3 regions of the Fructilactobacillus sp. YLN 2412 genome follow, and region 2 is predicted to be linked to each of the others. Evidence: predicted binding sites of a transcription regulator. Region 2 holds the regulator's gene; each other region holds the start of a gene.

Evidence for each region. Region 2 encodes Rex, which represses fermentation and respiration genes when NADH is low (regulators of the CRP and FNR family bind a similar motif). Its sites were predicted from a motif close to TTGTGAANTANTTCACAA; they were not measured.
Region 1: the regulator Rex is predicted to act here: its motif matches at 5,396-5,413, upstream of adhE (bifunctional acetaldehyde-CoA/alcohol dehydrogenase).
Region 3: the regulator Rex is predicted to act here: its motif matches at 6,028-6,045, upstream of AC0GLR_RS06000 (NADP-dependent (R)-specific alcohol dehydrogenase).

The regions. Positions count from the first base shown of each region.
Region 1 covers NZ_CM183165.1:322,459-333,156, forward strand. Annotated here, with positions in the region: gene AC0GLR_RS01425 (TetR/AcrR family transcriptional regulator) at 1-329, opposite strand, end outside; gene AC0GLR_RS01430 (metal ABC transporter solute-binding protein, Zn/Mn family) at 450-1,364, shown strand; gene glsA (glutaminase A) at 1,432-2,364, opposite strand; gene AC0GLR_RS01440 (amino acid permease) at 2,378-3,754, opposite strand; gene adhP (alcohol dehydrogenase AdhP) at 4,149-5,180, shown strand; gene adhE (bifunctional acetaldehyde-CoA/alcohol dehydrogenase) at 5,440-8,076, shown strand; gene AC0GLR_RS01455 (glycosyltransferase family 8 protein) at 8,171-9,031, shown strand; T-box leader at 9,115-9,353, shown strand; gene AC0GLR_RS01460 (2-keto-4-pentenoate hydratase) at 9,534-10,334, shown strand; gene AC0GLR_RS01465 (methylenetetrahydrofolate reductase) at 10,384-10,698, opposite strand, start outside.
Region 2 covers NZ_CM183165.1:1,029,394-1,040,091, reverse strand. Annotated here, with positions in the region: gene tsaD (tRNA (adenosine(37)-N6)-threonylcarbamoyltransferase complex transferase subunit TsaD) at 1-150, shown strand, start outside; gene AC0GLR_RS05255 (ABC-F family ATP-binding cassette domain-containing protein) at 201-2,150, opposite strand; gene AC0GLR_RS05250 (redox-sensing transcriptional repressor Rex) at 2,305-2,940, shown strand; gene groES (co-chaperone GroES) at 3,086-3,370, shown strand; gene groL (chaperonin GroEL) at 3,411-5,036, shown strand; gene AC0GLR_RS05235 (APC family permease) at 5,181-7,019, shown strand; gene lrgB (antiholin-like protein LrgB) at 7,224-7,961, opposite strand; gene AC0GLR_RS05225 (CidA/LrgA family protein) at 7,975-8,391, opposite strand; gene AC0GLR_RS05220 (YigZ family protein) at 8,479-9,120, opposite strand; gene AC0GLR_RS05215 (ATP-dependent helicase ComFA) at 9,159-10,484, shown strand; gene AC0GLR_RS05210 (ComF family protein) at 10,477-10,698, shown strand, end outside.
Region 3 covers NZ_CM183165.1:1,177,223-1,187,920, reverse strand. Annotated here, with positions in the region: gene AC0GLR_RS06035 (hypothetical protein) at 1-74, shown strand, start outside; gene AC0GLR_RS06030 (GtrA family protein) at 84-587, shown strand; gene pnuC (nicotinamide riboside transporter PnuC) at 658-1,425, shown strand; gene AC0GLR_RS06020 (NADP-dependent oxidoreductase) at 1,793-2,809, opposite strand; gene AC0GLR_RS06015 (oxidoreductase) at 2,826-3,638, opposite strand; gene AC0GLR_RS06010 (TetR/AcrR family transcriptional regulator) at 3,742-4,281, shown strand; gene AC0GLR_RS06005 (type 1 glutamine amidotransferase domain-containing protein) at 4,287-4,973, shown strand; gene AC0GLR_RS06000 (NADP-dependent (R)-specific alcohol dehydrogenase) at 5,224-5,982, opposite strand; gene AC0GLR_RS05995 (TetR/AcrR family transcriptional regulator) at 6,174-6,677, shown strand; gene AC0GLR_RS05990 (ABC transporter permease) at 6,688-7,752, shown strand; gene AC0GLR_RS05985 (ABC transporter ATP-binding protein) at 7,755-8,426, shown strand; gene AC0GLR_RS05980 (GNAT family N-acetyltransferase) at 8,540-8,977, shown strand; gene AC0GLR_RS05975 (winged helix-turn-helix domain-containing protein) at 9,023-9,742, opposite strand; gene AC0GLR_RS05970 (phosphate ABC transporter substrate-binding protein) at 9,858-10,698, shown strand, end outside.

The DNA of each region.
Region 1 (10,698 bases), 710 kb from region 2:
GGATTGGCATTCAGGGTTTGAATAATTCCATTCATGTTCAAAATATTTTGTTGCCACACTTGTTGGACGTTTTGTTGTTTGATTTTGTGCATTCCAATTTTAAATTGTTCGTTATATTCAGCATCAAGCTGGTGTAAAAATGGATCTAAAATTTCATCTAATATCTTAGCTTTTGATTTAAAATGCTGATAAAAAGAACCAGTAGTTCGATTAGCATCACGACAGATTTCCCGAATTTTGGTATTATCGAAACCATTTTTTAAAAAGGCTTGAAATCCGGCATCAAGCAGTTGTTTGTGAGTTTGATCCTGATTACGAATGTTAGCCATGAAAATTCCTCCATTTAAGAGTTGCATATTTTTAAATAACAGTGTTATATTAATTAAGCGATATTGTTAAATAATTTTGATAAAAAAGATATATGTCAATTATAGGAGGAAAAATTGGAGATGACAAAGGTAAGCCGAAGAATCATGGTATTCTTAGTTTTATGTTGTGGTGTTATATTAGTAGGATGTGGGAAACAAGCTACTACTGAAAAGAAAGATCATAAGATATCAGTTGTAACGTCTACTAATTTTTATGGACAAATTGCCAAATCGGTTTTAGGAGATAAAGGAACCGTAAAACCAATTATTAAAGGTAGTGGTGATCCGCATGACTTTGAGCCTTCTATTGGTGACGCTAATCAAGTATCAGGGGCGGATGTCGTAGTTGAAAATGGGATTGGTTATGATAATTGGATGAATAAGTTACTTAAAAATGGCAATGATGACACTACAGTAGTGGATGTTGGTAAAATTATGCACAAAAAAGATGGTGATAATGAACATCTTTGGTATGATCCTGAAACTGCCGAAAAATTAGTTCATGAATTAGAAAATGTGTACAGTGCTCGTCAGCCTCATAATAAAAAGTATTTCCATGAAAATGGGGCTAAATACTTACAAAAATATAACAAAGTGAAAAAACAGGCTGATACTGCTAAAAATAATTTAGCCCAAAACAATTTAAATAAGAAGGTAGATGTAAGTGAACCGGTTTTTGACGATGCTCTGAACTATATGGGATATCAGGTGAATAACCCCGAATTTGCGAATGCAACTGAAAAAGAAGTTGATCCGTCGCCAAAAAGTATCAAAAAAATTAAAGATGATATTACTAAGCATCGGATTGCTTTCTTTGTTGATAATACCCAGGCAGATAGCAAAATGGTAAAACAATTAGTGGATCTAGCTAACCAACATGATGTTCCAGTTGTAAAAGTTACTGAAACAATCCCAGCTGATAAAAATTATTTAGAGTGGATGGACAATGCTTATTCTCAAGTCCTTAAAATTCAGCAACAGGAAATGAATAAATAAATTAAACTCAAACAAAAAGACAGTCTACAAGTGATATAAAAATCACCTTAGACTGTCTTTTTAAGATTTATTCAAAAATATTTAAGTTTAAATCACGCACTAAATCGGTCAATAAGTGAATCCCAGCGACACTATTACCATCTTTGTCTAAAGCAGGACTGAAGGTACCAATTCCATATTTTTGGGGACTAGCAACCATTAAACCACCACCAACACCAGATTTAGATGGAACTCCCACATGGAATGAGTAATCTCCAGATTGGTTATAAAGACCAGCAGTCGTCATGATGGATTTTGTAATAGTAGCAGCTTCTTGACTGATTAAACGCTTACCACTCCAAGGAGCTACACCATTGTTAGCGAGCAGTGCCCCTAAACGAGATAGATCTTCAGCAGTTACCAAGATTGAACATTGTTTACAATAAACATCAATGATTTCTTCAACATCTTTATCAAATGGGAACATGTTATTGCCAAGTTCGTAGTAAGCAAGGGAACGATTGATACTACAAGTAGCGTGTTCTGATTCGTAAATTTCATCATCTAAAGTAATATCGTCATCATTCATTAATTCCTGCATGAAACTTAAAATCCGACTAAAACGTTCTTCGTCAGTATCACCTTTAACTAATGATGATGTCATTAAAGCCCCAGCATTTACAAAGGGGTTCATCGGATGTTTTAAATGATTGATTTCCATATTCAAAATCGAGTTAAAAGCAAATCCAGTTGGTTCGGCTCCCACTGCTTCAAAAACAGCTTTCATACCACGATCTTTAATTGCTAAAAGTAAAACAGGAACTTTTGAAATGCTTTCAATGGCAAAACGAACATTGGACTGTCCGGCAGACATTTGAGCGTTATTTTTAATATCATAAAGTGCTACACCCAATTGTTTAGGATTTACACGTCCTAAAGCGGGAATATAATCAGCTACATGACCATCTTTATAATATTTAAAGTTTTTTTCAACTAATTGATCTAATTCTGTTTGATTCATGTTAATTTACTCCTTAATTAAAATGTTTTCTAAATGCGTAAATCGTAAATGGAATTGATAAAACAATCAAGAATGAAATTATTAAACTAACTTCATAGATTCCGTGTTGATTGGCAGCAATACTTGCTGGTGGTACGAATGAGATTACAAAGGCAAAAATTGAAGTTAATAGTCCAACTCCAGAAACAAGAACTTTTCCAACAATTCCGCCTGGGACCTCATAACTGCGCTCCTTCTTGCTGTGATCATTTTTGTGAAGAGCATCGTTAATAACCATTTTAAGATAACCAATAAAAAATAGGAAATATAACATTAGGTAAATTACAACAGTTAATGAAAGAGCGATTAAAAAGGCTAAGTTCGAGCCGCCTCCCGAAAGAGTAAAAACTACTGCCCAAATAGTTGCCACAATTCCGTTAGCAACGACTAAATGAACTGGAACTTGTTCTTTGTTTTCGTAACGGAAATATTTAGGTAATAAACCATCAACAGCAGCAACATGTAAAGCTTTAGAAGGTGAAGTTACCCATGAAGCAATTTCGCCAATCACTCCTAAACAAATCAAAAGTGCAATAATGCGGGCAATCCAAACTAATCCGGGATTAATGTTACTTAATAAAATATCAAAAGATTGTAAAACTCCGGTATTTAAAGAGAGTCCTTTTTGTGGAATGGTTACAGCAACTGTCAATCCACCTAAGGTATCTAAAATAATGGCTAAGATAACTAAGACGAACATTGCAGTTGGATATTCTTTTCGCGGATTTTTCAAAGCATTCGCGTGACTAGCAGATGTTTCAACACCCATGTAGGCTAAGATGAAGGAAACGAAAACTACTAAAGTTGAGAGCTTAGAAAAATCAGGAATAAGCGCATGAAGCGAAATTGGAGTATGAATTTGACCACCAGCTAAGACATAGTGGAAACCTAATCCGAAAAGCACAATAGCAGGAAGCAAGATTCCAACTGCAAAACCGATTTTGGCAATCGTAGCAGTATATTTTGATCCTCGTAATTGAGTTAACAACACTCCCCAAAAGATAACCAATAAAGTAATTAATTTAACGTATTTGTTATCTTGAATTGCTGAAATACCAGTTACGTATGATAAAGCTCCGGTTAAAAAGTACAGCATGGTCAAATAACCAACTGTAATTTCAAACCACTGGAAGAAAATAGCGGCAAAGCCCCAGCGGCGTCCTAATGTCCCGCTGACCCACGTGTAGACACCACCGGTTTCCCAACCAGGAATGGTAGCAAATTCCGCAGCACAAAGAGCTACTGGAATGAACCATAAAAATCCTCCTAATAATAGGAAGAACACTAAACTTAATCCAGCAGTGGCAAAAGTCGGATATTCATAAAGTGCTACAACCATCGAAATGGTCATTGACAAAAATCCAAAAAAAGAAAGGTAATGAACGGGCGTTCGATTCCTTAATTCATCGGAAGATTTTGGCAAGTGTGAATTACTTTGAGAAGTATTCATTAAAAACGTCCTCCTAAATATGTAGCAATAAATAATAGGGCTAAAAATATTATTAATTTTCCCAACTTTAGAATAATACAAATTGAAGAAAAATTAAATATCAGCAATTATGAAAATGGATTTATGGAGTCTGTTTTATTCTAAAATAGCAAGCTGCAATTAAATTTTGCAATCGCTTTCTTTCGCGAACCATCAGCCAAAACAAGTCTCTTTATAATTGACATGTGAAAGAATGAACGTTAATATAACAATGAAGATAAATATTTGAGTAAAACAATTATGGGGGTTACTTGTTATGGTTAAAGCTGCAGTTGTAAGACCTGATTCAGATGGGTATGTTGATGTTAAGGATGTTAAATTAAGACCCATCAAAGATAATGAAGCATTGGTTAAAGTTGAATATTGTGGACTTTGTCATACTGACTTGCACGTTGCTTCAGGTGATTTTGGTAAAGTTCCTGGTAGAATTATCGGACATGAAGGTGTCGGACGTGTTACTCAACTAGGTAAAGATGTTGATAATTTAAAAATTGGCGATCGTGTTTCTATCGCTTGGTTCTACTCAGCAGATGGGACTTGTAAGTACTGTGTAACTGGAAATGAAACTTTATGCCGAAACGTTAAAAATGCTGGTTTCACTGTTGATGGTGCTATGGCAGAAGAATGTATCGTTGATGCTAAATATGCCGTTAAGGTTCCTGAAGAATTAGATCCAGTTCAAGCAACTTCATTAACTTGTGCTGGTGTTACCACTTATAAAGCATTAAAAGAAGGTGACACCAAACCGGGTGAATGGGTTGAAGTAGTTGGTGCTGGTGGTTTAGGAAATCTTGCCGTTCAATTAGCTAAAAATGTTTTTGGTGCTAAAGTAGTAGTAACCGACGGAGATCCCAAAAAATTACAAGCTGCTAAAGATAATGGAGCTGATTTAGTGGTTAACCGTCACGATGACGATGCTACGGAACAAATTATTAAAGGTACAAATGGCGGAGTTCACGATGCTATCGTAACTGCTGTTAGTGCTCCAGCATTTACTAATGCTGTTAATTCATTGGAACCAAATGGTACGTTAGTTGCGGTTGCACTTCCAAAAGGTGATATGGCACTTAACATTGATAAAACAGTTTTAGATGGAATTAAAGTTGCTGGTTCATTAGTTGGAACTAGACAAGATCTTCGTGAAACATTTGATTTTGGTGCTGCTGGTGACCTTAAACCAATCGTTAGAACTGATAAACTAGAAAATATTAATAAAGTAATTGATGAAATGAAAGCAGGTAAAATTGTAGGACGAGTAGTTTTTGATTTTACTGGTGATGAAAAATAAAGTTAATTTTTGAACCTTTTCAATCGGATTATTTCGGTTTGAAAGGGTTCTTTTTTAACATCATAATATAGAATATGTGTAATTGGTAACAATTATCTTTTTGATAATTTTAATTGATTTATATAGTTATAAAAGCCGTTAAAACGGCAAAAACAAAATTTAAATAAAAACTAAACAAAATGATTGCGTTCTCAAACTGATATGTTATTATAAGTATGTGAATAAGATAACAAATGCCTAATGACCGGAGGGTTAAATTATGACAGAAAAGAAACAAGCAAGTGCAGCAAAGCAACAACCAAATGTAGAAGAAATAAAAAACAATATTAATACAATGGTTGAAAAGGCTCATGTCGCCTTAGACGAAATGAGTAACTTTGACCAAGAAAAAGTTGATAATATTACTCACGCAATGGTAATTGCAGGGGTTAATGCTCATCAAATGCTTGGTAAGATGGCCTACGAAGAAACCGGACGTGGGGTTGCCGAAGATAAAGCAATTAAAAACCTTTTTGCAACCGAAGAAATCTGGCATGATATCCGCAACGATAAAACTGTTGGTGTGATTGAAGAAAACTCAGAAGATGATTTAATCAAAGTGGCTGAACCACTTGGTGTTTTAGCCGGAATCACTCCCGTTACCAATCCAACTTCAACGACTTTATTTAAGTCAATTATTTCAATGAAGACAAGAAACGCAATTATTTTTAGTTTGCATCCACAAGCTTTAAAATCATCAATCAAGGCAGCTGAAATTATGCGTGATGCTGCGGTTGCCGCTGGTGCTCCTAAAGATGCTATTCAATGGATTACTGAACCAAGTCGTGAAGCAACCAACGCCTTGATTCAAAACCCAGGAGTTGCATGTACTTTAGCTACTGGTGGTCCTGGTTTAGTTAAAGCTGCTTATTCCAGTGGTAAACCTGCTTTAGGTGTTGGTCCTGGTAATGGTCCTGTTTACATCGAAGAAACAGCTAATATTCCTCGTGCCGTAAATGATTTGGTGCTTTCAAAGACCTTTGATAACGGAATGATCTGTGCTACTGAAAATAGTGCGGTTATTGATGAATCAATCTACAAGGACGTTAAAGAACAATTAGAGTTAAATCGAGTTTACTTCGTTCCTGATGATGAAAAACAAAAATTAACTGATGCAATGTTTGATAGTACTCGTTTGAGTGTTAAAGGTCCGATTGCTGGAGCCACTGCACAACAAATTGCTGATATGGCTGGCATTAAAATTCCTAAGGATACTCAGGTGTTAGCTGTTGAAATGACAGGAATTGGTCCTAAATACCCAATGTCTGGTGAAAAACTTTCTCCTGTAATTTCAGTTTACAAATCAAAAGATCATAAAGATGCTTTTGAGATTGTATCCAAATTATTGAACTATGGTGGTTTAGGTCATACTGCTGCTATTCAAACTAGTAATGATCAGTTAGCTATCGACTTTGGGGTAGCTGTTAAAGCTTCTCGAGTTCTGGTTAACTCACCAGCTGGGTTAGGTGGAGTTGGAAATCTTTATAACAACATGACACCTTCCTTAACACTTGGGACTGGATCATGGGGTCGAAACTCAATTTCACATAACGTTACTGATTATGACTTGTTAAATATCAAAACTATCGCAAAGAGAAGAAATAATATGCAATGGATTAAATTACCTAAGATTTACTTCGAAAAGAACTCTGTTCGTTACCTTAAAGATATGCCAGATATCAAGAAGGCTTTCATTGTTACTAGTCCTTCAATGGTTAAATATCACTACGTTGACAAAGTTTTAGATGAATTAAATGCTAGACCAGATGGTGTTCAATACTACATCTTTGATGATATCCATGGGGAACCAACTACGGACACAGTTAATGCCGGAGTTGCTCAAATGAAAGCATTTAAGCCTGATACCATTATTGCACTTGGAGGGGGATCTCCACTTGATGCTGCTAAGATGATGTGGTTAATTTATGAAAACCCAGAAACTGATTTCTTTGGAGCAAAACAAAAATTCTTGGATATCAGAAAACGAGCTTACCGCTTTGATAAGGCTAATAAATCACAAATGGTTGCTATTCCAAGTACTTCAGGTACTGGTTCAGAAGTAACACCATTCTCAGTTATTACAGATTCAAAACTTCACGTTAAATATCCATTAGCTGATTATGCTTTAACTCCTGATGTAGCTATCATTGATCCTCAATTTGTACAAACAGTTCCAAAGGGAACCATTGCGGCTTCTGGATTAGATGCTTTGACACATGCAATTGAATCATATGTTTCAGTAATGGCATCTGATTACACTCGTCCATTGTCATTACAAGCAATCAAAATGATTTTTGACAACTTGACTGATTCTTATAACGGCAATATGGAAGCACGTGACAAGATGCATACTGCTTCAACCATTGCCGGAATGGCATTTGCTAATGCTTTCTTAGGAATTACTCACTCAATTGCTCATAAAATTGGTGGACAATTCGGAATTACTCATGGTCTTGCAATTGCAATTACCTTGCCTCATGTTATTCGTTATAACTTCAAGCAGCCTAAGAAGATTGCTACTTGGCCTAAATATGAATCATTTAGAGCTGATCAAGATTATGCAGATATTGCTCGTTACCTAGGATTACCTGGTAACACTAATGAGGAATTGAAAGAAGCATTAGTTAAGAAATTTATCGACTTGGCACATTCAGTTGGAGTAACGCTCAGCTTGAAGAGTCAAGGAGTTGACAAACAAGATCTTGAAGCAGCTGCGCAACACTTGGCAGAACTTGCTTACGCTGATCAATGTACAACTGCTAACCCTAAAGAACCTCTCATTGCTGATTTAAAGAAGATGATTCTTGATGAGTATGAAGGTGTTGGAGTTGAAACAGAGAAAGATAAGGAAGTTTAATTAAATAATTTTAAAAGACATCGCCATCTCATTGCTTAATGAAGTTGGCGGTGTCTTTTATCTTTTAATAATTTTTAGAAATGGGGTACGATATATGATTTCAATTGCTTCTACTACTGATAATAATATGGCAATTCCATTGGCCGTTGAATATGCGTCAATCTTGGAAAACAATCAAAAATCGGAATTTGATTTTTATATTGTCAAAGAAAAACTTTCTCAGCAAAGTATTAATTTATTACAATCAATTCAGATTATTTATCCAAATTGTCATCAGATTAAGTTTCTTGAGCCGTTATCAGCTCGATACCAAAATGCTAATATTAATTCTCCTGATAGTGATATTAAAATTAACGCTTACTATCGAATCGAAATACCTCTTGAAGTAGACGTTCCTCGGATTTTGTATTTAGATGCAGATATGATTTGTTGCGGCAATCTTGAAAAACTTTGGCAAACTGATTTGCACGGACACGCCTTTGGGGCAGCAGAGGATTCAGGATATGTTAATCGTTTGAAAGAAATGGGAGTTAGTGAAGAATCGGGACGTTATTTTAATTCTGGTTTATTATTGATTGATGTTAAAAAATGGAATCAAGAACAAATTTCACAGCGTTCTCGAAAAATTGCTAACGATGAACCTGAGTTATTAAAGTATCAAGATCAAGATGCTTTAAATGCAGTCGTTGATGGTGACTGGGAACGTCTTGACCCCAAGTATAATTTACAAACCCATTTAGTACGGCGGGAAAACGGCTTTAATCCAATTGTTGAAAGAAGAGCTAGTGAAGCTGAGGCCATCAATCATCCAGTTATTATCCACTATAATTGTTTTGATAAACCTTGGATTAGCCGTAACAATCATTTACATCCACTTCGCAAGTATTATTTTGCTGCTAAAAATCAATTAATTTATCGTTTTGCTAATTTTATGATTGAAGCAAACAATAAATAATAAAAATTATTGGGTTAGTATTTTCATTTTTGTGTTGACAACTTAAATAAGTTGGAGTAACTTAATAACAATCATTAATTCATTTAAAAACGATGACGAGCACATCAAATATCATGATGATTCAGAGAGCTACTGGCTAGTGAGAAGTAGTTGATTCAGATAGAAGATTATCAGCTCCGAGTTATGCGTCGAAATTATTAGAGTAGATTACATTGGGTACACCCATTATCGTGTCAGCATATCGCAATAAGTGCCGTATGTATGAGGTGGTTTCATATTGAAATCATAAAAAAGGTGGTACCGCGTTTTAGACGCCCTTAATAATCCAATTGGATTATTAGGGGCGTCTTTTTGTATTAATGATAAATAAAAAAGGAGGTGGGAAAATGGAAGCAATTAGTGATCAAGGAGATATTAGTCCCATTCAGATTATAAGATACGCTTTTAACCCGCCTTACTTTAAAAAGCGGGTTTACTACTAACAATATTGGAGGAACCCACAATGACAGAAAAAAGATTAAATCAAAATGAAGAACAACTAGCAGAATTACTTTTTAAGGCATACCAAACCAAGGAGCCTTTAAACATGCAGGACGTACAGAAATTAGTAAAAGATGATGAAGCTGCTTATCGAGTCCAACGCCGCGTGATGGAATTGAAAAATAAAAATGTCGGTGGCTATAAAGTCTCATTAACAAGTAAAGAAACTCAGGATATGTTTGATTCAGATTCTCCTTTATATGGAGCACAGGTAGAAGAACATTTTGTCCCCTCTGGTGTTGAACTATCCAAAGAACAACTAATGGATCCGTTAGCAGAAGTTGAATTAATGTTTACCGCCAAAGAACCTTTAACGAGTGATGATTCTTTAGTAGATTTGTTGCATAAAACAAAGGTAGCACCAGCAATTGAAGTGCCAGATGCTAGATTTAAAGAATGGTTTCCAAAATTACCCAAAAACCTGGTGATGGCAGATGGAGCAGTTGGTGGTTATGTGGTTCATGGTGATGAAGTTGATACTGATGAGGTCTTTAAAAAAGTCGAGGATTTAGAAAACGTAAATGCAGACTTAGTTCATGATGAAAAGCTTTTGAAAAAAGGACAATCATCAGAAGTACTAGGTAATCCTTTGAAATCACTACAATGGCTGGTTAAAAAATTAGATGAACAAGGAACACCATTAGAATCTGGACAACGGGTTTCTAGCGGGACCTTTCTATTGCCTGAATCATTAACATCGGGAACTTGGAAGGCTAATTTTGATAATGGTTTAGGTGTGGTAACGGTTCAGGTAAATCGTTAAAATACTTAATTATAAGAAAACTATCAAACTAAAAAGTCTGATAGTTTTTTTATAGTTTAAAGATAGTTTGAGTTGCATCCCAAATTGATTTGGCAGCTTCGACATCATTCATGGTAAATAAATGAATCCCGGTAACGTGATGATTACCTAAATCAATTATCTGCTGTACAGCAAATTCAATTCCAGCTTGACGCATTGAGCTTGGATTAGATTGATAACGGTTCATTAGATTTATTAGTTTGTTAGGCAGTGGTTTTCCAGTTAAGTGAGTGATTTTTTGTAATTGATTTTGACTAGTACAAGGCATAATTCCTACTTCGATTGGGATTTGGATTTGATTTTCTGCTAATTGTTTTCGAAAGTG
Region 2 (10,698 bases):
GTTAAAGCACCTTTAAAATTATGTGGTGATAACGCTGCTATGATTGGAGCTGCAGCAGAAATGTTACAACGTCATGATGACAAAGCAGATATGTCATTAAATGCTAATCCAGGTCTTGAATTTGAATGGGTTGAAAATGAAGAAGAATAATTAAAAACGAGCATCACACTATAAAATCAGTGTGACGCTCGTTTTTCAATCTAATTAAGTTCTTCTAATTTTAGATTATCATTTTCCCAGTCTGTTTCAACTTGCTCTTGTTGTTGATTGATTTTTTTCAACTTAGTTTGTAAATTTTGACTTTTAATTCGATCATTATAATTTTCAGACAAAGTCATTTGTTGTTCAAGTTCTTTTTTATCAATTTCAATTTGGCTTAATTGCGTTTCTAAATCTGCAATATTTCTTTTTAATTTTCGAATTTCTCGCTGTTGTGCTTTTTTATCCTGATAACGTTGTTTAGTTTCAGTTAAATTAGAAACTTGTTTTGTGGTATCTGGTTTTTCTTGCTTTTCATGTTCAGCAATTTCTAGTTCTTCATTTTTTTTAGCCTTGTAGTAGTCATAGTTACCCATATACACTTTTGATCCATTCGGACTAAGTTCTAAAATGTGAGTGGCTAATTTATTAATAAAATAACGATCATGAGAAACAAATAAAATCGTACCCTGAAATTGTAAAAGGGCTTTTTCCAAGACATTAATACTTTCGATATCCAAATGATTGGTTGGTTCATCTAAAATTAGAAAATTATCATGATTCATGGATAATTTAGTTAGAAGTAATCGTGCTTTTTCACCACCCGATAGATTAGCAACGCTTTTTTCCACATCATTACCACTAAACAAGAAACTCCCAAGAATGGACCGAATCTCGCCTTCTGGAGTAGTTGGATAATCATCCCAGAGTTCATGTAAAACATCTTTTTGATGATGAAGACTTGCCTGTTGCTGATCATAATAGCCAATATTGACCCCAGTGCCAAATTGAACTGTCCCTTTTATTTTAGGTAGTTGACCTAAAATTGTTTTTAACAAAGTTGATTTTCCAATTCCATTGGGACCAAAAACAGCCATTCGTTGATAACGTTTTAAGTGAATGCTGATGGGATAGCTTAGAATCTTGTCTTGATATCCAATCGCTAGATTATCAACATCTAAAACTACATTTCCACTTTTTCGTTCAGGATTAAATCTGAATTTAGCAGTTTTGTGAGTATTACTGGGTTTATCAATGATTTCCATTTTGGCTAATTGTTTTTGACGCGACTGCGCTCTTTTGGTAGTAGAAGCTCTTACAATATTTTTTTTGACGAAGTCTTCTTCTTTTTTGATTTTTTTCTGTTGTTTTTCAAAATCTTTTTCAGCAATTGTTTGACGATGAATTTTCTCTTTAGTGAAATTACTGTAATTACCTTTATAGTAATCCATTTTTCCGTTATCTAAATTATAGATTTCATTCACAACTTTATCCATAAAGTAACGATCATGAGAAATAATCAAGAGTGCACCATTATAAGCTTGCAAATAATTTTCCAACCAGTCTGTAGTTTCCATATCAATATGATTGGTTGGTTCATCTAGAACTAATAATTGTGGTTTTTCTAGCAAAAGTTTGGCAATGGCGAGGCGAGTTTGTTGTCCACCAGAAAGTTCATTGATTTTACGATCAAAGTCGAATTCTTTAAAACCAAAACCACTTAAAACTGTTCTGATTTCTGCTTTATAACCATACCCATTTTTTCTTGTGAAATCGGCTTGTAATTCATCATAACGTTTTGAAACTTCCGCTAATTTTTCTGGATTTTCAATTGTTGTTGAATCACTGATTTCTGCTTCAAGTTTGTGAAGTTGTTGTTCTTCTTTAATGACACCAGCAAAAGCTGTTTCCATTTCATTTAAAATCGATTTATTAGAATGTAGTCCAGTATTTTGAGGGAGATAGCCAATGGTTAAATTTTTCTTTTTAGTAATTGTTCCTTCACTAACTGATTCAATACCAATCAACATTTTTAAAAGAGTTGATTTACCAGCACCATTTTGACCTACTAGACCAATATGGCTTTTTTCACTGATAGTTAAATTAATATCTTTAAATAAAATCTCACCATTAAATCTTTTAGTTAGATTATTGGCTTGTAATATAATCACGAAGACACCTACTTTCTGTGATAATTTTATCATATTCTAGAAGAAAGCCTGTTTAATAAATAAGTAGATTTTCACAAACTTTAGTTTTATCGTTTGTTTTTGTGGTAAACTTAATAATACTAGAATTTTGTAATAATAAAAGGAGTATGAATTAATGGTAGAAACAAAAATCCCGCGTGCAACCGCTAAACGGTTACCGTTATATTATCGTTATTTAAATACTCTTCATGACGGTGGTAAAACGCGAGTTTCTTCTACAGAATTAGCAGACGCTATTCACGTTGATTCAGCCACTATTCGAAGAGATTTTTCTTATTTTGGTGCTTTAGGCAAACGTGGTTATGGATACGATGTTGACAATTTGATGGAATTCTTTAAGAATATTTTACATCAGGATCGACTCACAAATGTAGCATTAGTCGGAGTTGGTAACTTAGGGCATGCTTTGCTTAATTTTAATTTTCACCAGGATAGTAATATTCGCATTTCTGCAGCTTTTGATGTCAATCCTAAAAATATTAACACTATCCAAGGGGGAGTTCCAATTTATCCCATGAGTCAAATGGTTACTCAACTAAAGGAACAACAGATTAGTGTTGTGATTTTAACGGTTCCATCAGATGTGGCTCAAGAAGTTGCCAATCAAGTTGCTAAAGCAGGGGTAAAAGGAATTCTTAATTTTACTTCAATTCGATTATCAGTTCCTGATGATATTCGCGTTCATAACGTTGATTTAACCAATGAATTACAAACTTTAATTTACTTTATTGATCATTACGATCAAAAATAGTAGCAAGCATTCTAATTAACTAGAATGCTTTTTATTTTGGGCAAAATTCTTGCAATAAATTGGTGATGGCGATATATTAATAATGTAGTTAGCACTTGAATAGTTCGAGTGCCAAAATAAAATGAAATTAATTGGAGGGGTTATCATGTTACAACCACTTGGTGATCGTGTAATTATTGAAGTTCAAGATCAAGAAGAAAAATCAATTGGTGGAATTGTATTAGCTGAAAACGCTAAGCAAAAACCAACGCAAGGAAAAGTAGTTGCTGTTGGTGAAGGTCGAGTTCTTGATAACGGTACGAAGGTTGCTCCAGTAGTTAAAACTGGAGATTTAGTTATGTTTGACAAGTACGCAGGTACCAAAGTTGAATATGATGAGAATTCATACTTAGTAATGCACGAAGGCGACTTACTCGCAATTATTAAATAAAAAATTAAACGATTAAAAATATTATTATGAGGTGATTAAAATGGCTAAAGAAATTAAATTTTCTGACGATGCTAGAAGTTCAATGCTTAAAGGTGTTGATAAACTAGCAGATACAGTTAAAACTACTATGGGTCCTAAAGGTCGTAACGTTGTTTTAGAAGAAACAGCTGGTGATCCAACAATCACTAACGATGGTGTTACCATTGCTAAATCAATTAGTTTACCTGACCATTTTCAAAATATGGGAGCTAAATTAGTATCTGAAGTTGCATCAAAAACTAATGATGTTGCTGGAGATGGTACTACAACTGCGACTGTTTTGACACAAGCAATCGTTAAAGAAGGTATGAAGAATGTTACTGCTGGTGCAAATCCAGTTGGTGTCCGTCGAGGAATTGAAAAAGCAACTGAAACAGCTGTTGCCAGTCTTCACAAAATGAGTCATAAAGTTGAAAACAAAGATGATATTGCACAAATCGCTTCAATTTCATCTGCAAGCAAAAAAGTTGGTAGCTTAATAGCTGAAGCAATGGAAAAAGTTGGTAAAGATGGAGTAATTACCATCGAAGATTCTAAAGGAGTTGATACCAGCTTAGACGTTGTTGAAGGAATGGAATTTGATCGTGGTTACATGTCACAATACATGGTAACTGATCAAGAAAAGATGGAAGCTGATCTTGATAATCCATACATCTTGATTACTGATAAGAAGATTAACAACATGCAAGATATCATGCCATTACTACAATCAGTAGTTGAACAAGGTCGTTCATTATTAATTATTGCTGATGACATTGGTGGTGAAGTTCTTCCTACTTTGGTATTGAACAAAATGAGAGGGACATTTAACGTAGTTGCAGTTAAAGCTCCTGGATTTGGTGATCGTCGTAAGGCTCAACTTCAAGATATTGCTGTTTTGACTGGTGCTACTGTTATTAGTGATGATCTTGGACTTGAATTAAAAGACACTACTGTTGAACAATTAGGTCAAGCAAACAAGGTTAATGTTACCAAAGATACGACTACTATCGTTGAAGGTAAAGGAAACCAAGATGCAATTTCTAAACGAGTTGCTGAAATCAAAACCCAAATTGCTGCTGCAACTTCTGATTTTGACAAAGATAAATTACAAGAACGTTTAGCTAAGTTAGCTGGTGGGGTAGCAGTTGTTAAAGTTGGTGCTGCTACTGAAACTGAATTAAAAGAACGTAAATACAGAATTGAAGATGCTTTGAATGCAACGAGAGCTGCTGTTGAAGAAGGATTTGTTCCAGGTGGTGGAACTGCATACATTAACATCTTGAAAGACGTTGCAGCAATTCAAGCAGAAGGTGACGAACAAACTGGTGTTGATATTGTTCTTCGTGCACTTGAATCTCCTGTTAAACAAATTGCTGAAAATGCCGGAGTTGATGGTGCTGTAATCGTTGATCATTTAAAACAAGAAAAACCAGGAATTGGTTATAACGCTGCTACTGGTAAATTTGAAGACATGATTGCCGCTGGAGTTGTTGATCCAACCAAGGTTAGTCGTTCTGCCCTTCAAAATGCCGCATCTGTTTCATCATTGTTATTAACAACTGAAGCAGTTGTTGCTGATCAACCAGAAGAAGAAAAAAATGATACTCCTGCAATGCCACAACCTGGTATGCCAGGAATGATGTAGTTCAAATCTTACTAAGAAAGTCTACTTTAAAAAGTAGACTTTCTTTTTTTATTCAGTTGGTGATTTTTACCAAAATTATAGTACAATAAGAGTCACATGCTTTTAATCGAAGAAGCAAATTAATGAATTATAGGAGTAAAGTTCATGTGGCGATATTTAAAAAGATTAATTATTGGTCGTCCACTTAAAAGTGACGATGAGTCTGGACAATCCTTGACTAAGTTCAGTGGTTTGGCTTTGTTATCATCTGATGCATTGTCATCAGTTGCTTATGGTACGGAGCAGATTACAGCAGTTCTGATTACTTTATCAACTGCGGCTTTGATGTATCAAATGTGGGTGGCATTGCTAGTGTTGGTACTATTGGCAGCTATTACCTTGTCATATCGACAAATTATTTATGCTTATCCATCTGGTGGAGGAGCTTATGTGGTAGCACGGACCAACTGGGGCGAGGGCGCTGGGTTAGTTGCTGGTGGTTCATTACTAGTTGATTACATGTTAACTGTAGCAGTTTCAACAACGTCCGGGACGGAAGCAATTACGTCTGCTCTACCGTCGTTATATAATTATCAGGTACCTATTGCTATTTTTATAGTGGTGTTTATTATGGTATTAAATTTGCGTGGGATGAAAGATTCGGCAACTTTTCTAGTTGTTCCCGTGTATCTTTTTATTTTCATGATTGTTTTCATGATTATTTTAGGTGGTTACAATATTTTAACCGGCAAAATTACATATCACGCATATGCTCCATTAAATGCTTCCGTTAAAGGAATGACATTATTACTGTTCTTTAAAGCATTCTCGTCTGGATCATCTTCGTTAACTGGAGTTGAAGCGATTAGTAATGCGGTGCCTAACTTTAAACAACCAAAAAGGAAAAATGCTGCGAATACTTTGGCTTTAATGGCGACCATTTTAGCCGTTTTCTTTGCTGGAATTACATTTCTAAGTTACTATATGGGGATTATTCCAGGAGCTAAAGATACCGTCCTTTCACAAATCGGTGTTGGTGTCTTTGGTCATGGCTTCTTATATTATGTATTGCAAATGGCAACAGCCTTGATTTTAGCGGTAGCTGCTAATACTGGTTTTTCTGCTTTTCCAATTTTGGCCTACAATATGGCCAAAGATAAGTACTTGCCACATGCTTATTTAGATAAAGGTGATCGACTTGGTTATTCAAATGGAATTATTTCACTGGCTATTGGTGCAATCGTTTTAATTCTAATCTTTAATGGTAAAACGAATCTTTTGATTCCGTTATATGCAGTAGGGGTTTTTGTTCCATTCACACTTTCTCAATCAGGAATGATTGTTCACTGGTTCCATCATAAAGAGGGATTTTGGCCTGGTAAGATGTTAATTAACTTAATTGGGACCATCATTTCCATAATGTTAGTTGTTTTCTTATTTGCACTCCATTTTGGAGACGTTTGGCCATATCTAATCATTATGCCTTTGATTTTGTATATGTTTTATCGCATCCACAATCATTATCTACAGGTGGCTAAACAACTGCGTGTTAAGAATGCAAACTCTAAAGCAGTTATTAAGAGTTATGATGGATCGACTGTGATAGTATTAGTTGGAAACGTTACGCAAATGACTCATGACGCTATTAGTTATGCTAAGTCGATTGGTGATCAAGTGGTAGCAGTTCATGTGTCTTTTAACTCAGATCCAGAACATGAGAAAAAGAACGAGGCTAAATTTAAAAAAGAATATCCAGACATTCGATTTGTTAATATTCATACTTCGTATCGTTCGCTGAACGATCCAGTATTGCGTTTTTGTGACGTTATTTCTAGAAAAGATGAAGAAATTAATTATTCGACGACTGTTTTGGTACCGCAATTCGTACCCAAACATCATTGGCAACAAGTATTGCATAACCAAAGTGGTTTGAGATTACGAGCTGCTTTAAACTCTAGACAAAATATTATTGTGGCAACTTATAATTTCCACTTGAATAATTAAATATAATAATTTTATCAAAAAACAACCACATTAATTAATGTGGTTGTTTTTTGACTAAGTAATCTAGTTAAGGTGCATTAAAATAATAAAGCAATCCCTCATACAATGTAGTTAGATTTTATAGAAATTTATCCAAAATGTTTTGCTAATTACTTTAAAAATTTATAATTAAAAAAGACTGCCAACTAGACAGTCTTTTTTTAATTATAAATGAACTAGGTTTGCAAAGAGTGGCACCACAATGTCAACCACTATGGAAATAATAACTACTGAAATAGCAGCCATTGAGCCTTCAATTGGTCCTAATTCCAAAGCCTTAGCAGAACCCAATGTATGTCCAGCTGTTCCTAATCCTAACCCAATTCCGATTGGATTTTTTAGTCGGAAAATTTTAATTAACCAGTCACCCATTGCATAAATAATAACGGCATTTAAGATACATGCCATTGCAGTAATAGCTGGAATACCATGAATACCCTGTGCAATTGGCATTGCCACAGCAGTAGTAGCTGCTTGAGGTAACATCGAAGCAATCGCAGCATGATTTAACCCAATTAATTTTGAAACAAAATACATAATAACTACGGAAATACCTAACCCGATAATTAAGGATAAAACAATTTCTAACCAGTATTTTTTAACGATATCATTGCGTTTGAAAAGTGGAATTGCAAACGCAATTGTTGCTGGATATAAAAACCAGAAAATAATGTCACCACCAGGTTTATATAAATTAGTATAAATCCAAGTAATATTAATATTAGTAGATTTTGCAATTAACCATAAAATAAAGATTCCTAATACCATACTGACAAATAAAGGTTGAAAAAGAAAAAATCCGTGTGTCTTTTTAAACAGGAAATCACCAATTAAATAAACAACTAATGAAAGGGCGATTCCAAACATGGGAGTACCTAAAAATTTTAATAATTCTGCTTGCATCAGTTTGCTCCTTTTATTTTACTTCATCTTTTTTACCAAACATTTTATTACGCAACCAAATTAAAAAGGTTGCTACTAAAGCAACGGATACTAACATGACAATTGTCGAAATAATAATCATGATTACTAATTGAATCCCAGAATGTTTCATAATATCTAAAGAAGCTGCTAATTGAATTCCAGATGGAACAAATAAAAATGCTAGAATACCAATTAAAAAATTACTTAATTTTTCAATTTGTTCTGGTTTTATAATCTTAAATGTGAGTAAAAGATATAAAATAATTAGCCCAACAACTGGGGCTGGAACAGGGAAATTTTTTGGAAAGAGGACTGAAATTAAGTAAGAAACAAATAAAATAACAGCAAAAATCCCCATTTGAACAATGATTGAAGTTTCTGTTTTTTTTGGTTTTGGTTTATTTTCCATGACGCACTCCTTCATTTAAAATATGTGACTTAATTCACAATAACATTAATTATATCAAACTTAGTCCAAAATACAATTTCATGATAATTATTTAGAACGATAAGGGATTTCAAAATATTCGTCATGTTCTTTTTTTATTTTGACATCACCTGCTAATAAGTTAGTGATCTTAGTTTGAAATGATTCGATTTGATTAGCTGCTACCGCCGTTGTGATTTCTATCTCTTTTCCATATTCAGTTTCATAAATAATGAAATCATTTTTCTTTAAAAAGTATTGTAATTTGTCATTCAATTTATAAGAGACGATAAGTTTTATTCTAGTTTGCAATATTTTTTCTATAATACCGGTTTGTTCAATGACCTGTGAAGCAGAATTGCTATAAGCACGAATTAATCCGCCAGCACCTAATTTAATCCCACCAAAATATCGGGTTACAACAATGGCAGTATCATGCAAATTATTTTTCTTTAAGACCTCTAGCATTGGCACTCCTGCTGTTCCACTGGGTTCACCATTATCACTTTCACGTTGAATTTCATCATGTTTGCCAATTAGGTAAGCAAAGCAGTTATGATTAGCTTTTTTATTAGCTTGTGAGATATTTTGAATAAACTCTTTTGCTTCTGCTTCAGAATTAACTCGACTAATCGAGGCAATAAATTTTGATTTTTTTATATCAATTTCATGTGAACCACTGTTAGCAATTGTTAAAAATTTATTTTCCATATTAATTTAGTTCCTTAAATTACGTATTTATTTGTGAGGTGAGTTACTTGATTGATAATGAGTTAGAAATAGCAGGTCGCTTCGTTCCTGCTGATGATTTAACAAAAAACTTGTTAAAGCATAAGAAAATTGATTTGGTTCCAGCTGTTATTATCCACAAAACCTATATACATTGTACTAGATGCGGAAGTGATTGTGAAAAGAGTGCAGCACGAATCTCAGATACAGTTTATTATTGTTTTGAATGTGTTAATTTAGGAAGATTAGATAGTACGATGAAACTGGCTGCTTTCCCCGAAATTAACCAATTTAAAGAAATTGATTTTCCGCTGACTTGGAAAGGAAAGTTAACCGATTTGCAGCAACAATGTTCTAATCAAGTGGTACAGGCATTTAAGCACCAACAAGATTTGCTATTATGGGCAGTAACTGGAGCCGGTAAAACTGAAATTTCGTTTGCAGGGATTGAGTGGGCGCTAAAGCACCAACTTCGAGTAGCCATTGCATCACCCCGTGTAGATGTATGTGTTGAACTTTTTCCAAGATATCAAGAGGCTTTTCATGAGACATCAATGATACTTTTACATGGTAAAAGCACTGAAAAATACCAGTATCGGCAACTAACTATTTGTACTACGCATCAATTATTGCGATTTAAGCAAGCTTTTGACATTTTGATTTTAGATGAAGTTGATGCCTTTCCATTCGCTAATAATCCAATGTTGGAAATGGCTGCTAAACGAGCTGTTAAAGTTGATGGTTGTCGTTTATTAATGACCGCAACTCCGAGCAAAGAATTGCGTCAGCAATATCAGACTGCTTATTTGCCACTTCGATTCCATCGTCATTTGTTACCGCAAATGAAACTTCATCTTTGTTTTAATTGGAACATCAAAATTTATCAAGGAAAATTACCGTTTAAATTTGTGAAAATGATATTAAAAAAAATCAAAGTTGGTCAGCGTTTTTTAATTTTTGTCCCTCGAATTAAAGATTTAGCAGTTGTTGATCGAGTTTTATCTAAAAAATATCAAGGGGAAAAGTGTTGGGAAACAGTTCATGCAGGAGATGAACAACGGATGGAAAAAGTACAAATGATGCGTTTAAAACAGGTACAATTTTTAATTACTACGACCATTTTGGAACGTGGAGTTACTTTTCCAGGAATTGATGTGATAATTTTGGGAGCTGATGAACGTTCATTTTCAACTGCTTCATTGGTTCAAATTGCTGGTCGAGTGGGGCGAAAAGCATCTCGTCCATATGGTAATGTGGACTGTTTTATTGGTGGGTATTCAAAAAATGTGATATTGGCACGGCAACAGATTGCTGAAATGAATCGGAGAGGTCAAAAAATTGAATAGTAGTTGTTTATGGTGTGGGGGTTTTGTTAATAGTTCATTATCTATTCATTTTATTTTGAGTTTTAAACCAATTGTGACCCGTTATCTTTGTTTGCGTTGTGAAAAATTATTTCAGCCTATAGTCACTAAAAAGCATTGTTTCCAATGTGATCGAATTCAGTCGGTCAACAAACTTTGTGCAGATTGTTTAAAATGGAATCAAGTTAATTCAGTT
Region 3 (10,698 bases), 150 kb from region 2:
TTAATGAAACTTTCCAAAAATATTTGAATGGTGAAATGAGTATTGATGATATTAAGCAAACTTTGATGGATTAGTTAGTCTTTATGAAGAAACAAACAATAATCAAAAAAATTATTTTTGACCAACGCCTTAAATATTTATTCTGGGGTGTCTTCACCACTCTGGTTTATTTCATTACCAGACTTGCTTCAATGTCATTTTTTCATAATCCAGAAGTTCCAGTTGTGATTTCAGAAACTGTTTCCATCATCTTCGCTTTTTTGGTAAATAAGTTTTTTGTTTTTAATACTGAAAAGCAGTCTAAACAGTTAATCAGACAGATAATTGACTTCTTCATTGGTAGAGCAATCGCGTTTATTATTGATTTTGTGCTGACCTATTTACTGATTCAGAAATTTGCTGATTTTTTCATAAAATTAATTGGGTTAAATCGAATTAATTATCATGCTCAAATTTTTCAAATACCATTGATTCATAATCATCTTGGTAGTCCAGTGTTAATGAACAGTTTTCTTGTGATTATCTTCATCCAAGTTGTTATCATCATTTTTAATTATTTTATATCTAAGTATTGGGCATTTAAATAGTGTCCAATTTGTTTACTCATGCTAAAATAATTTGATATGTACGAAAAACAAATTAAAAGGGTGAGTCAGCATGCAACTTAATTTATATCTAAAACAATTTTACGCAGGTTTTCGCAAAACCTTTAGTATCAAAAATAATTTTCATGATATTAAAACGTTTCAAAAAAGTACTAAGATTATTTTAGCGATTAATCTGCTTGTGGCTTTTATAACGTTTGGAGTTAGCCATGAGTATTCAAGCTGGATTGGCTGGGCTTCATTATTTGCCAGTATTTTTAGTTTAGTTAATTTAATGCTATGTGATGAGGGTAAGATTACTAACTATAGTTGGGGATTGTTAGAATCGCTGTTATTTTTACTGATTGATATTGAAAATCGACTGATTGGTGATTTAGCTACCAACATCTATTATTTAATCACGCAGACGCTTGGTATTTTCTTTTGGGGTAACTTATTAAATCAACAAGATCAGCAAACTAAAATTAATCCTCGCAAACTAACTAAGTTACAATTGTTTCTGTTAGGAATTGGGTTATTGATTATTTATGTTGTTGTTATTATGATTAGTAAAAAGTTGAATGGAACTCAAATTTATTTAGATGCCACGCTATTGCCACTTAGTATTGTTGGTATGATCTTGATGATTGGTGGTTATCGATTTCAGTGGGTAATTTGGATTGCATGGGATATAGTTTCCCTGATTATTTGGTTTCGACAATTTCAAAGTTTAAGTCCAGCATCAGCTTCCATGTTAGCATTAGAAGTTATGAAATTAATCAATGGGTTTTATGGTGCTTACATGTGGTTTTTCAAAAACAAAGCAGCAAATTCTAATTAAGAATGGAGCAAATTATTATGATCACTTTTTTAGCAATTATACTATTGTTAATTTTATTTGGATCCTGGTTCATTAAATCGGATTGTTGTAGTTCGATTATCTTTTTGATTGTTTTCTTATTTTTGATTAGTTTGTTCATTAACCTAGTATGGTTATGGCTGCCGATTATTTTGATTCTGATTGTGCTGGCTTTATTTACAAGTCGACGTGGTTAAGGAAATAAAAATGATCAAAATAAAGATACAAAGGCATCATTCCTAGGATAGTTAGTGCAAAATTTTTATCACTTTGTAAATTAATATATAAATACTAAAAACGCTATTAGTTATGTATAACTAATAGCGTTTTTTTAAATTGTAATATGGTTCTAATTCATATTTATAATTATTTTACCGGTTGCATGATGAGATTTTAATAATTTATAACCCTCAAAAACTTCACTAAATGGAAGAACCTTATCGATAATAGGCTTCAATTCATTATTTTCAATCATCTTAGTTAAAATCTGTAGCTGATTCCCACTTGGGTGCATGATAAAGAAAGTATATTGGACTTGATGTTTTTTTGCTAAGCGTTGTAACGGAGTGCTTGCAATTCCAAATAAAATAGATTTAAAAATACCTAAATGATGTTTTTGACCAAAATTAAAAGTTGGAATTCCATTTACTGTAACCAATTTTCCACCTGGTTTAAGGATTTTAAAGGTTTCTCGTAAAGTTTTTCCACCCCTAGTATCAAAAGCTAAGTCATAATCCTTTAAAGCTTCAGCAAAATTAGTAGTGTGATAATCAATGACCTGATCAGCACCTAAATCGCGTACTAGGGTAAAGTTCTTTTTACTTGTCGTGGTCGCCACGTATGCTCCGCGAGCTTTGGCAATTTGGATGGCCATTGTTCCGACTCCTCCTGAGCCAGCTTGGATGAACACTTTTTGTCCTGGTTTTAATTTACCAATTTCAATTAAGGCTTGATAACTAGTTAATCCAGTTAAAGGTATGGCGCTAGCATCAATTAAACTTAAGTTAGTAGGAGTTTTAGCAATTTCACTTTCATTAATAGCAATGTATTTGGTTAAAGTTCCACTTTTAAAATCATCAGGTCGAGCATATACTTGATCACCAACTTTAAACTTATTAACGTTTTTACCGATTTTTACTACTGTACCAGAAAAATCATTTCCGACAGTGATGGGAAGGTGATAGTTGAAAATTAATTTCACTTTCCCTTCCTGAATGGTATAGTCAATAGGATTTAATGATGAACCTTTAATGGCAACTAATACTTCATTATCATTTATTGCGGGGACTGGGATAATATTTTTTACAAACGGGTGATTGTATTTTACTAGTTGTAAAGCTGGCATTTGATTAGGAATTTTAAACATTGTTATTTCTCTCTTTCTACATAAATTTAGGAATGAGGATGTCCATTAATCTAGTTGGCAAAATGGAATTTAAAAAAATAGTTGGTTTGGCCATGAATCCAATTAAATAACGTGGGCGGGGATGTTTGGTGTTAATTACTTTTTTTATGGTTTTAGCGATTAAGAATGGTTGCGATGCAAAATGAGAGGCATAAATTTTATTGGTTTGCTGAGCCATCTTATTAGCAGCCTTTTCATATTTGGTACCTTTTGCTGATTCAACTAAATGTTTCATTGCAATTCCAGACCAGTTACTCTTAATTACTCCAGGTTCAATCAAAATAACTTTAATGCCAAACCTCCGAACTTCCATTCGGAGAGAATCACTTAAAGTTTCTAATGCATGTTTAGAAGCAAAATACCATCCAGCTAAAGAACTACTGAAGCGTCCTGCCATTGAAGAAATGTTAACGATTTTGCCATCATGTTGTTTTTCCATGTAGGGTAATACTAACTTAGTTAATGAAACTAACCCAAAAACATTCACATCAAATTGGTGCTTAGCTTCATCTATGGAAACATTTTCAATGGCTCCAAAAGATCCATAACCAGCTGCATTAATTAAAATATCAATTTTTCCAGTTTCTTTAATGATTTGTTGTACTGCTTGTTCCATAGATGATTGGCTAGTAACGTCCATTACAAGTGGAGTTACTCCGATTTTTTTAAGTGGTTGCAAATTAGTAATATGTCTAGCAGCACCAAAAACTTGGTAACCAGATTTAGCTAGTAATTCAGCTGTTTGCAATCCCATACCGGAACTGGCCCCAGTAATTAAAACAGTTTTCATTTGTTTTCTCCTAATAAGATAAATTTGTCAAAAATAAGTAACATGTGTATAATATAATACAAGAGTTACTTTTGCAAGAATTGAAAATTAAGTAGGTGAATTAATGGATAAAAAAATAGATCGTCGAATTCGCAAAACTAAATTATCAATTGAAACTAGTTTTAAAAAATTGGTAGAAGAAAAAGCAAATCTTGATGATATTTCGGTTAAAATGATTTGTGATAAAGCCGATATTACTAGAAAAACTTTTTATGTACATTATGCTGATAAAACAGCTTTAGTAATGGATTTTATGAATAATAGTTTTGCAAAATTAAGATTAACTTGTCGAAATATTGATGAACATCAAGTTCAAGCTAAAATTGATTTATGGATTAATTTTTTTATCGAAAATAAGATGTTTTTTAATAAACTATTAAAAAGTAATGATTCATATCAGTTTAGGAATAAATTTAATGAGTTTACTAAAGAACAACTGATGTTTGAAATGGTTAGTGATGATGAAGTTAAAGTCAATTTTATTTGTTATGGTATTGATGGAATTATTGAAAATGTGATTTTAGCTGATCATCAAATTAATAAAAATGATTTATCTAAAAAGATGCAGGATATTTTGTTACCATATTTATTGAAAGAAGGATAATTATAATGAAAAAGATTTTAGTTGTGGAAACGAATACAACTAATTTTCCTAATACAAACCAATTAACTGGATTGTGGTTAGGTGAATCAGCAGAATTTGTAGCTGTAATGCAACAAGCTGGATATACGCTTGACTATGTAAGTCCCAAGGGACATTATATTCCGATTGATCCTAGAAGTATGAAGAGTAGTTATATTGATCAAGATACATTGAAAATGTATCAAGATTCAGACTATCAAGTACGCGGACTATCGAATACTTTGCAACCAGCTGACATTCAATCCAAGGATTATGCAGCGATTTACTATACTGGTGGTCACGGTGTGATGTGGGATTTTCCGCATAACACACAATTACAAAAACTTAGCTTGGCTATTTATCAAAATGGCGGTTATCTTTGTTCAGTTTGTCATGGTATTGCAGGTTTATTAAATATTAAATTACCCGATGGAAAGTATTTAATTGCTGGTAAAAATATTACTGGTTTTACGAATACAGAAGAGTTATTAAGTGGAAATTATAAAAAGGTTCCATTTTTAAACGAAAAGGTAGCCAAAAAACATGGTGCTAATTTTAAAAAGGGTAGACCATTTGCAAGTCATGTGATTAAAGATGGACGTATTATTACTGGCCAAAATCCCCAATCACCTAAAGCAGTGGCAGATGAATTAATTAAGGCAATGGACAATTAAGAAAAATAATATTAATTATTTAATTCTGTTTGTATCACTATGTTTATATTTATACGATCATGGGTTAACTTGATTTGACCGTACATAGTGCCTATTTCATCATATGAAATTTATTTATGTAAATAACAAGTAACTATTTTGATTTTTATATCAAGCTTAAATTTAAGCAAAAAAAATCCCATAAAAATTAGATGTTTCTGTCTAATTTTTATGGGATTCATTATTAATTGAATTGTATTATCTTTTTTATTTATTGAGCAGTATAACCACCATCAACTACCATTTCAGATCCAGTAGTAAATGCTGATTCATCAGAAGCCAAGTAAACACAGGCATAAGCGATATCATCTGGTTTACCAAGATGACCCATAGGGGTTTTACTTCTTTGTGACATATATTGATCAAGTTCGTCAGAGATCATGGGAGTTTTGATATAACCGGGATTGACACAATTAACACGAATTCCATAATCCTTTAACGCACAATCAAGAGCAGCTGATTTCGACATCATTTTTACGCCACCCTTAGAAGCGTTATAAGCACCTAAGATGGGATCACCGACAATGCCTTCAATTGATGAAATGTTGATGATTGAAGCACCGTTATTTTTATTTTTCATTTGGCGAATTCCTTCGCGGATTCCATAAAAAGTTCCAGTTAAATCAATACCAATTACTTTTTGCCATTCTTCATCAGTTGTTTCTTCAATTGACTTGCCAATTCCGATTCCGGCATTGTTAACTAAAGTAGTTACTGGTCCAAAATCATCCTCGGTTTCAGCAAAGATTTCTGTCCAGCGTTCTGAATTTGATACGTCTTGTTTTTTAAACTTAGCGCTATTAGGGAATTCTTGATTGATGGCTTCTGCTGCTTTTTTACCTTCAGTTTCATTGCGAGCAGTAATTACTACTGCAGCACCTTCTTGAGCAAAACGATATGCAGTTGCAAAACCAATTCCTTTTGAACCACCGGTAATAATAGCAACTTTTCCTGTTAATCTCTGACTCATTTTAAACGAACCTTTCTAATTTTTAATCATATATTTACATTTTAATTGTAAACTTTTTAACAAATAATGATATCTTTTTTGCTCAATATGCTAGCATTATTATTAATAGTGACGTTTTAATTGACAGATTAAAATGCCAATGATAATCTAGTGACACGGTGTCACTTTTTAAAAAGATAGGAAGCGGAGTTATGCCAAGTCAAACATTTGATAATTTATCACACGAAAAACAGATTCGAATTCAAAAATCCTTGCTAGATGAATTTTCTCATTATTCATTAGCAGAGGCTCAGGTAGCACGGATTGTAAAGGAAGCAAAGATTGCCCGCGGAGCTTTTTATAAGTATTTTGCTGATTTAACTGATGCTTACCAATACGAATTTAAAATGGTCATGCGTGAGATTCATCGGCCATTGAAAGGCGGACAAACTAAACTTAGTCCAGATGTAATTTTAACTATGATCAGTGATTTCATTAATGAAAGTGAAAACGCTCATGTTCGTGAGTTTGTGACCCTATATTATCAAAAGAATCGTTACTTATTAGCACCTTCGCAAGCAGAACTGGAGTTATCTGGTTCTAAGTGGGGAGTCAGTATTTTAATTCATCAGACGATTCGAGATATTTTATTGCAGCCGCAGCAGCAACCCTTTTTTTTACGACGCCTCAAAGAAAATTTAGAAAAACTTTCATAAGGAGTAGGTTATGTTTTTAGCATTAAAAGAGATTAAACACTATAAGTTAAGATATGGTTTGATTGTAACAATGATTGTGTTAATTAGTTATTTAATCTTTATTTTAACTAGTTTAGCGGTCGGTCTTTCAACGCAGAATACTAAAGCCATTGATTCTTGGAAACCCCAACGAATTGTTTTGAACAAAGATTCTAACATTAACATTAGTCGTTCTGTTATTACTAAAGAACAAGGCAAGAATTTAAAGATTAATCCGAAACAAGATGCTTATGTTGGTAATACGCCAGTAGTTTCGTCTGCTAAAGATCGATCTCGAGTTTCAGCACAATTTGTTGGAATTGATCCACATCAATACATTTATCAAAATTTAAAATTAACTGCGGGACATAAAGCTCATAAAAATCACCAAGTAGTTGTTGATACCCAATTTCAACAAAATGGGTATCATCTAGGAGATAAAATTAAACTTAATTCTGATAGCAAACCTTATCAAATTGTTGGATTTACTAAGAATGCTAAATTAAGCGTTGCCCCTGTGATTTATGGAAGTATGGATGATTGGCGTCAATTACACAATTTAACCAGTGACTTTTTATGTAGTGCGGTAATTAGTAAAAATACTGATTATCAAGCACACAATAGTGATTTACATTCCTATTCGGCTAAAAAGGTGATTGATGAACTTCCAGGTTATCAGGCGCAAAACTCGACCTTTATGTTTATGATTGCCTTTTTAATGATTATTTCGCTGATTGTAATCGCTGTTTTCTTATATATTTTAACGATGCAGAAATTGGAAAATTATGCGGTATTACGAGCTCAAGGGATTCCAGCTGGAGTATTGGTTCGAGCAACGTTATTTCAAACTTTTATTTTAGTGATAAGTGGAATTGTGATTGGAGTCGTATTAACGTTGCTGACTACTGTGGCTTTAGGAAACTCGGTACCAGTTGCTTGTGATCCGTTGATTATGTCGGCAACTGTGGTTGGATTAATAGTTACTTCAATGTTAGGGGCTTTGATTCCATCAATTATGATTCTAAAAGTTGACCCTGCAGATGCGATTGGAGGTTAATAATGGACGCAATTAAATTAACAAACGTTAATAAAAGTTTTGGTCAAGCAGATAATCGGTTTCGAGTGCTTGATGATATTAATTTCACTAGTAAACGTGGTGAATTAAACATTATTACTGGCCCGTCTGGATCAGGGAAAAGTACACTGCTTACCATTATGGGAGCTTTGCGTGATCCGGATGAAGGAACAGTTTTATTGGAAAATGAAAAGGTGGTTAATCTTAGTGCAAAGGCTCGTGATCAGTTTCGTTTAAATCAGATTGGATTTATTTTACAGGCCCACACGCTGGTGCCATACTTGACGGTTCGTGATCAGTTTGTATTAGTTGATAAGGTTCGACCAGAAGGCAATATGTCGGCTGCTGAATTGCAAAATTTGACTGATCGACTAGGTATTAAACGGGTGATTGATCATTTTCCCAATGAGTTATCTGGGGGACAGAGTCAACGAGTTGCAATTATTCGTGGAATTTACACGAAGCCCAATATTATTTTAGCTGATGAACCAACGGCATCGTTAGATGAAGAACGGGTAACAGAAGTTTGCCGATTGTTGTCAGACTTGGCTAAAAAAGAAAATAAAACTGTGGTAGTCGTCACCCACGATGAACGAGTAAATCAATATGCTGACCATATTTATGAGTTGATAGATGGTCATCTTTCAGAAAAATAAGTAGCACAAAAAGAATCTCAGTTAAATAGCTGAGGTTCTTTTTTATAATTTGATTGACAAGAACACGTACTATTATATGATGTGTAAAAATCATTTAATAAAGGAGTAGCAACATGTGGCAGACCAAAAAATTTAATGAATTAACTCCAAAAGAGATTTATGAAATTTATCGAGTTCGCTCAGAAGTTTTTTTAGTTGAGCAGGATGTTAAATGTGTTGATCCTGATGTTCATGATTTAGATGCGCTTCATGTTTTTGAAATTAATCAACAAGGTAAGATTGACGCCTATGCAAGAATCTTTGTTGATGGAGATAAAGTAACATTTGGACGAGTTTTGACGTCTAAGTCTGTTCGAGGAACTGGAAAAGGCGCAGAATTGTTACAGCAAATTTTACAACAAATTAAAATTAATTTTGCTAAAATGCCGATTGAAATTGATGCTCAAGTATATGCTAGTGGTTATTATAATAAATTTGATTTTCATTCAGTTGGGTCTGTCTTTTTAGAGGAGGGTATTGAACATATTAAGATGATTCATAATCCGTTGTAATAAAAAAGTACTAAGACTAAGTTAACGACTTAGTCTTAGTACTTTTTAATTTTCAGTAGGATTTTCAACAAATTGATACCCAAAACCACGTACTGTTTTAATGTGGGTTGGTTTCTTAGGATTTTTTTCGATTTTATCACGGAGATGACTGATATGGATATCAACCATTCTTGTGGTTTGAGAAATGTCATAATAATCGCCCCAAACTCCTTCTAACAGCTGTTGCCGACTCAAGACCTGAGAATCATGTTTGATTAAATACAGTAGTAATTTGAGTTCTTTAGGGGTTAACCCTAAATCTTTGTGATTTTTAAAAGCTTTATATTTTTGTTGATCAATCACCACGTCATCAATGATAATTTGCGGTTGTTTTGGTAATTTTGGCGGAGTTTTAGGGATAATTAATTGTTGATACAATTTTTGTTTTTGTTCTAGACGTGCGATTAATTCCAAGTATGAATAAGGTTTGATTAAATAATCATCAAATCCGGCTTGTAACACCTGTAATACGTTGTTCTTATCTTTATCCAACATTAGGATTGGAACCTGATATGTATTTCTAATTTTACTTAGTTCTGCTTGATAATCAGTATATGGAAAAGTCGTTAAATCCCAAAAAATCCCGACACTTTTCTTTTGCAACATCACAGTTTTAAAATGTTGCAGTGAATCGAGTGTATCAACGAAATATTCTTGTTCGTTAAAAGTTTGACTAAAATCAATTGCTAAGCGTAAATGGCTTGTTACTAACGTTACGTGCTGCAAGTCGTCACCTCGTATTTTAATTTACGTAATCTTTACATAAAGCCAACATTACCTTTACATGAAGTAATTATACTTAGTTTTGTAATTAAATAAAGCAATTACTAGGAGGTTGCTGATGCATTACCAAAGATTATTACCAATATGTTTGGCAGCGATTGGAGTTTTAATGTTAACCGGCTGTGGCAATAAGGATAAACAGAATTCAGTTACATCTGTAGGTTCAACTGCGATGCAGCCGTTAGTTCAAAAAGCCGGAAGTGATTATCAAGCAGACCATCCCAAAGTCAGCATTACGGTTCAAGGTGGTGGGTCTGGAACTGGATTGAGTCAAGTTGAAACTGGAGCGGTAAATATTGGTAATTCTGATGTTTTCGCTGAACAAAAAGATGGAATCCATGCCAAGAAACTGATTGATCATCAAGTGGCAGTTGTGGGAATTGCCCCAATTACTAATCCCCAAAATGGGGTTAATAATCTTTCGGAAAAACAACTTGAGAAAATCTTTCTTGGAAAAATTAAAAACTGGAAAGAAGTCGGCGGGAAAAATTTACCCATTATTGTTATTAATCGAGCTCAAGGTAGCGGGACCCGTTCGACATTTGAAAAGAAAGTTTTAAAAGGTAAAGATGCGGTTAAGAGTCAGGAACAGGATTCAAACGGAACGGTGCAAAAAATTGTGGAAAATACTCCGGGCACCATCAGTTATTTATCCTTACCATATCTAAATAACCAAGTTAAAGTTTTGAGTGTTGATCATATTCAACCTAATTATCAAAATATTACGACTAATCGTTGGAAAATTTGGTCATATGAACATATGTATACCAATAAGCAACCTAGTCCAATCACCCAAAAATTTATTGCTTACATTATGTCAAAACCAACTCAGCATAAATTAGTTAAAGAAGCTGGTTATGTTAGTATTCATGATATGAAAGTGCAAATGGATGCTGCTG